DNA from 2 places in the Aeromonas sp. HMWF016 genome. Region 1 is predicted to be linked to the other one. Evidence: predicted binding sites of a transcription regulator. Region 1 holds the regulator's gene; the other holds the start of a gene.
The links. The regulator LexA, encoded in region 1, represses DNA repair genes until DNA is damaged. The targets are predictions, from matches to a motif close to ANCTGTNTNNNNANACAGNT.
Positions count from the first base shown of each region.

Region 2: the regulator LexA is predicted to act here: its motif matches at 2,000-2,019, upstream of ruvA (Holliday junction branch migration protein RuvA).

Region 1 is NZ_CAWNWX010000022.1:33,923-37,333, forward strand. It holds gene plsB (glycerol-3-phosphate 1-O-acyltransferase PlsB) at 1-884, opposite strand, end outside; gene lexA (transcriptional repressor LexA) at 1,089-1,715, shown strand; gene AACS24_RS02645 (hypothetical protein) at 2,092-2,391, shown strand; gene AACS24_RS02650 (SCO family protein) at 2,598-3,224, shown strand; gene dinF (MATE family efflux transporter DinF) at 3,227-3,411, shown strand, end outside.
Region 2 is NZ_CAWNWX010000098.1:27,699-31,109, forward strand. It holds gene AACS24_RS16165 (methyl-accepting chemotaxis protein) at 1-1,819, opposite strand, end outside; gene ruvA (Holliday junction branch migration protein RuvA) at 2,074-2,688, shown strand; gene ruvB (Holliday junction branch migration DNA helicase RuvB) at 2,697-3,411, shown strand, end outside.

The DNA of each region.
Region 1 (3,411 bases):
CGTACCTTCTCGGCGCCATTGACCGACAAACCGCGGTAGAGCTTGTTCCACAGCCAGCCGAGGAAGCTCTCGCCCAGGCGGATCAGCCGGTAAGAGAAGTTGGAGGCGATCTCGTCCATGTAGCCATGGGCACGCTTTTGCGCCTTCTCGAGGCTGATTCCCTCGCGCTGGGCCTCCTCTTCAATCGCCTGCTGGATCACCGCGGAGTCGAGCAGCTGTTTGAACAGCAGGTGGCGGTTCGGCAGTTTCGGGCCGGTGGCAGCGAGTTGCTGGCGGCTGAAATGGGTACGAGCCACCCGCGCCAGTTTGTGGGCGATGGCTTCGTCGGTGCCATGTTTGTCCGCCATGTAGCGCAGGGAGAGCGGCGGGGAGAAGCGCACCAGATTTTCGCGACCCTTGAGGATCACGATGAGCGCTTTCTTCAGCCGGTTCGGCGCCAGGCTGCTGATGATGTTGAGGCCGGAGGCTTCTTCGCCTTCCCGACCCGGAGCGCGGCCCCAGAACAGGGTGACGGGCACCACCTGGATATCGAGTTCGGGATCCTGCTTGTGCAGATCCAGCAGCTGGTGGAACTCCTGCAGGAAGGGGAGCGGCTTGCTGCGTTTGCCAAACAGGGGAGGCGGACGATCCAGACAGACATAGCGCGGCAGCAGCTGGCCGTTAAGTTCCAGCGGCGTGAAGGGGCCGGGCAGACCGAGATCCTCACAGCACTGCTGCAGGGTCATCAGGTCAGTGATCGAACTGGTCTTCAGGGCGTAGACGATGGGTCTGGCCGGATCCAGATTGAGTTCAGTGATGGGATTTTCCGGCAGGCTCTTGTGATTGACCAAGCCGCTGACCGGCCATTGCAAGATGGCTCTGGAAATCTTCTGTCCTAGGGACATGTGCGTCTGCTCTCCAAAAAAATGCGGCGTGAGCATAGCAAATCGGTGGCCCCTTGTCGCCGAGAGGTACGATGAGTCAGCTGCGCAGGATCAAAACAGCGATAAATGAGCGGTTTGTCGCGACAAATGTCAGCTCTGCCTTGCCTTGGTCACTGCACTGTATATACTGCCAGTGTGCTGTATAAAAAGACAGGTGCCCATTCTATGAAACCCCTTACTCCCCGCCAGGCCGAAGTGCTGGAGTTGATCAAGGCGAATATGAGCGAAACCGGCATGCCGCCGACTCGCGCCGAGATTGCCCAGAAGCTTGGTTTCAAGTCGGCCAATGCGGCTGAAGAACATCTGAAGGCCCTGGCCAAAAAAGGGGTCATCGAGATCATGCCGGGCACGTCCCGCGGCATCCGCCTGCTGCTCGAAGAGGAGGAAGAGGTGCTGGAAGAGAGCGGCCTGCCCCTGATTGGCAAGGTGGCTGCCGGCGAACCTATCTTGGCGCAGGAGCATATCGAGAGCCACTATCAGGTGGATCCCGCCCTGTTTCATCCGCGAGCAGACTTTCTGCTGCGGGTGCAGGGGATGAGCATGAAGAACATCGGCATTCTGGATGGCGACCTGTTGGCGGTGCACAAGACTCAGGAGGTGCGCAACGGTCAGGTGGTTGTAGCCCGTCTCGATGAGGATGTCACCGTCAAGCGCTTCCAGCGCAAGGGCAGCCAGGTGTGGCTGCTGCCGGAAAACGAAGAGCTCTCCCCCATCGAGGTGGATCTCTCCAGCCAGCACCTTACCATCGAGGGTTTGGCCGTCGGCGTGATCCGCAACGCCGACTGGATGTAATTTCCCCTTTGCCATGAGACGGCCTCCTGCGGGAGGCCGTTTTGTTTTTGCGCTTTTCCTGTTGCCCTTGCCGCTAGCCCATTACGAAGAGACTCGATAGGAGTTCGACGAAGGGAGTGGCTGCCAATCATTCATTTCGGATATATGCTCAAATCAGGGTCTCGCCAATAAAGAGACTTCGTGCCATGCGTTGCCGGCCTGTGGCGGGTAATAGGGGCAAAGTCAGAACAAGCATGGGCAACACACCTTCACGGGATATGAAGGGAGAGGGGGCGCCTCAGCCATGGGGCGTCACTCGTGGTATGGCAAGTCGCCGTGCTGCCGGCAGAGTCGGGCAGGCGCAACAGCATAACTTGTCGGTCAGGGAGGACTGGTTATGGCATCGAGATCTCCATGGGATGCAGAGGTGAGGGAACTGGCACCGGTATCCTCCATCACCCGTTTTTTCAGAGGTAGCCGGTTGACTTGGTTTTACGGGCTCTGGCTGCACCACAAGGGGTCGCACTGGACGCTCTGGCTGGGTTGCCCGAAAGAGAAGGTGGTACAGCTGGTGCTGTTGTTCAAGCGCGGCCATGGTGTTGCCAAGTCGCAGGAAAACTGGTTGGCACCAGTGATCCCTATCAGTGCCAGAGCGCTCGGCAAAATGCTGCAGCAGAGGCGCATTAACCGCCCGTGAAGGGCATGGATGGCGCCAGAGACCCAGAAAACCGGCTCGCTCAAGAGCCGGTTTTTGTTTTTGCGGTTGCTGCTTAATTGAACCAAACGGTCTGTTCCTGACAGAGCAGTGTACAAGGAGTCTCCAGTTCATGTCCTGCTGGGGTACAATCCCCCACCTGTCTGGCTATCGATGCTGTGTGTACTGAACCGAAAGGGTCTCTTGTTATGATGAAGCTTCGCTATCCCCTGCTGTTTCTGCTGCTGACAGGCTGCCTGATCCTTGCCTTCTACCTCACCCAGCCAAAATGGCCGGAGCATGCTGACTACTATCCGGTTGGACGGGATATCAACAACTTCGAGCTGATCGATGCCGACAACAAGCCATTCACCCCGGCCAACTTGCTGGGACACTGGACCTTTCTCTTCGTCGGTTACACCTTCTGCCCCGATATCTGCCCCACCACGCTGGCCGATATACGCTCCGTCTACGATCAGCTGAAGAAGCTGGCACCGACCACTCAGGTGGTCTTTGTATCGGCGGATCCCCAGCGCGATGATCCGGCCCGTCTCAAAACCTATACCGCCTTCTTCAACCCCGAGTTCAAGGCTGCGACGGCGCCCCACGACAAGCTGTTCCCGTTCGTGCGCAATCTGGGGCTGGTCTACTCCATCGCCAAGGAGGGGGAGAAGGATTACCTGATCGATCACTCCGCTTCCATCGTCCTCATCAATCCCAAGGGCAAGTTGCAGGGGGTATTCCGACCCAAGGTGGAGCGCGGCCAGGTACCGCTGGTGCAGATGGATAGCATGCTCTCCGACTTCTCCCGCATCCTGAAGCTGACAGGTCACTGAGAGTGACGCACCCAGTTGCTCCTTGGTGGCGAGATCCCTCTCGCCACCGCGCCGTCTTTGCCCTCGCCCTGCCGATGGTCTTCTCCAATATCACCACCCCCCTGCTGGGGCTGGTGGATACCTGGGTGATCGGTCATCTCGGGCAGGCCTGGTTTCTCGGGGGCGTGTCGGTCGGGGCGACCCTTAT
Region 2 (3,411 bases), on a different contig from region 1:
TATCAGCCAGCTGATCGATGGCATCTTGTACCTTGAACAGGATCTGCTTGGTGTTCTCGGAGTCTTGCATACCCGCTTCCACAGTCTTGAGGTTACGCTGCATCATCAGGTAGGCGGTCTCGGTTTGCTGCTGGATGCTGCTAATCACCTGGCTAATCTCGGCACTGGAAGCCGCTGTGCGGTTGGCAAGAGTGCGCACTTCGTCAGCCACAACCGCAAAGCCCCGCCCCATTTCCCCTGCTCGGGCCGCCTCAATCGCGGCATTGAGTGCCAACAGATTGGTTTGCTCCGAGATACCGCTGATGGTGGAGATGATCTGGCCGATCTGGCCCGCCTGCTCCTTGAGGGAGTTGATGGCGATGGCGCACTCGCTTACCTCCTGTACTACGCGTTGCATGCCCGCGCTGGCAGAGGCGACATACTGGCTGCTCTCGGTGGTCAGCTGGCGCACTTCATTGGCATTGTGGGCGGCCATGCTGCAGTTGTCCGAGATTCCGGTGGCAACCTGTACCATCTCTTCACTGTCATGATGCAGAGCCAGCGCGTGTTCGGCTGTCTGGCGGCTGCTCTGGCTGATGGCCTCCACCCGATTGACCGAGGTATGGACATGCTCGCTGATGTGCTGGTTGTTGTGCATCGTCGAGCTGATCATCTTCTGCAACTTCTCGATAAAGCGATCCACGCTATTGGCAAGCGACCCGATCTCATCATCCCGCTTCAGGTTGATACGCACGTTGAGATCGCCATCGCCCGCGGCTATATCCTGCATCCGTTTATTTACCTGCAACAGCGGAGTGACCAGTTTGCGGGTCAACCAGAAGCCACACAAGGTGACGATGACGAGGCTGAATACAAGGCCAGCCAGGATCAGACGGTTGGTCTGGCCGATGATGCCATTGAGCTGGATAATCTGATCTTCTACGGTGGCATCGCCTTTTGCCTCGACATCGACCAGCTGCTGCTGCAGCCGCTCAGCGCTCTGTTCATAGGTTGCCTGTTGTGTCTGATAACTGGCGAGTGCCGTTAGCCAGTTGCCCAGCAACTGTTTGTGGCGGGCCTGCAGCTCGCGGTATTGGCTCGACAGCGTATGACCGCCGAATTCTCCGCTGCCCTGTACATCGAACAGCCCCGTGGCCAACATCCGGCTGGCGGCACTCTCATAAAAAGTGATTGCCTCTTCCAGCTCCTTTTTGATGGCATCAGAGATTCCGAGTCTACGCATCTTTTCCATGGCGTAGAGTTGGCGCAAGAAGCCGATATTGGACTCCATACCGCCATCGGCAGCCTCCCATCGCGTTTCCAGACCGCCGTTCCAGCTAATGGGTTGGTCAGGCGATTGCGTCAGGCCTTCCACGGCCTCATCACCGATGACCTCCATCTGTTCCGAGAGGCGAGCCAATTGATCGGCATTATCGCGCAAGGATTGATCCACATCGGTATAGCTGCGATAGAGCGCCAGCAAGGCATCTTGCTGCTGTCGATAGTCCTGCTGTTGCTGCTCCATGCTCTTGACTGCGGAGGGTTCGATGAGTTGCCCGTTGGCCACCCGTTTCAGAGCGTCATCGGTTGCCGCCTTGGCTGAATTCAGCTTGCCATTATCGAGCGGGATCCCGTTGAGCATCTTTTGGATTTGCAGTTGCTGGTGGCCCAGTTCGATGGAGCCTTCCATGGCGCCATCTGCCGTTTGCCAGGCTGCCCCCAATACATAGGAGAGCAGATTGGCCAGTCGCTGGCTGCCGTACCAGCCGACGATCCCCATGCCCAGCGTGCAGCCAAGCAATATGGTGAGGCCCAGATTTGAGGTCGTAACAATCTTCATGTGATGGCCTTCCTTGGTGTGTTGCACTATCAGGTGCCGAATAAGTCTAATCAGACAACGCCATGTTTGCCAAAGATGCGGAGTCGGCTACCGGTTATCCCGTGCCTGAAAAAGCACAGGATCAAGCATGGTGGATCTTGCATAAAATGCTTCTCCGATGAGCCGCCACCGATAGGGCCATGCTGGATACTTATCCAGTTATTCTTTATGCTATGAGCCAATTTGCGAATTGCTGTATTGGTGAGGAGAGAGCCGTGATTGGTCGCTTGAGAGGCATTGTCATTGAAAAGCAGCCCCCCGAGGTTTTGCTGGAAGTGGGCGGGGTCGGCTACGAGGTGCATATGCCGATGAGCTGTTTCTATGATTTGCCGGAAATTGGCAAGGAGGCGACCATCCACACCCATTTTGTGGTGCGTGAGGATGCCCAGCTGCTCTATGGCTTCAACCACAAACAGGAGCGGGCCCTGTTCCGCGAGCTGATCAAGACCAACGGGGTCGGCCCCAAGCTGGCGCTGGCGATTCTTTCCGGCATGACTGCCAGCCAGTTCGTCATCTCTGTCGAGCGTGAAGAGATAAGCTCACTGGTCAAGCTGCCAGGGGTGGGCAAGAAGACGGCCGAACGGCTGGTGGTGGAGATGAAGGATCGCCTCAAGGGATGGGTCAGCCATGATCTCTTCTCTCCGGCAGCGGTCACCTTGCCATCTCGCGAGCCGGAACTGCGGGCTCCGGATGCTGCGGAAGAGGCGGCCAGCGCCTTGGTGGCGCTCGGTTACAAGCCGCAACAGGCGAGCCAGATCGTCAGCAAGATCGCCAAAGATGGCATGTCAGTGGAAGATATCATCCGCGAATCCCTGCGTAGTCTGGTGTGAGGTAGCTGATGATTGAAGCAGATCGTCTCATTTCGTCCAGTGCCGCCCGCGAGGACGACATTATCGACCGTGCCATCCGTCCCAAAAAACTGGCGGACTATACCGGTCAGGATGCTGTTTGCGAGCAGATGGAGATCTTTATCGAGGCGGCGCGGCAGCGGGGGGAGGCTCTCGATCATCTGCTGATCTTCGGCCCGCCGGGTCTGGGCAAGACCACCCTCGCCAACATCGTCGCCAATGAGATGGGGGTCAACATCAAGACCACCTCTGGCCCCGTATTGGAGAAAGCGGGGGATCTGGCTGCATTGCTCACCAACCTCGAACCACACGACGTTCTCTTTATCGACGAGATCCACCGCCTCAGCCCGGTGGTGGAAGAGGTGCTCTATCCGGCGATGGAGGATTACCAGCTCGATATCATGATCGGGGAGGGGCCGGCGGCCCGCTCCATCAAGCTCGATCTGCCTCCCTTTACCCTGATCGGGGCGACTACCCGGGCTGGCTCTCTCACCAGCCCGTTGCGGGATCGCTTCGGCATCGTTCAGCGCCTCGAGTTTTACAACGTCAAGGATCTCACCGATATCGTCTCCCGCAGTGCCCGCTGTCTGGGGCTCGACATGACAGAAGATGGTGCCATTGAGGTCGCTCGCCGCTCTCGCGGTACGCCGCGGATTGCTAACCGCTTGTTAAGACGGGTGCGCGACTTTGCCCAGGTCAAATCCG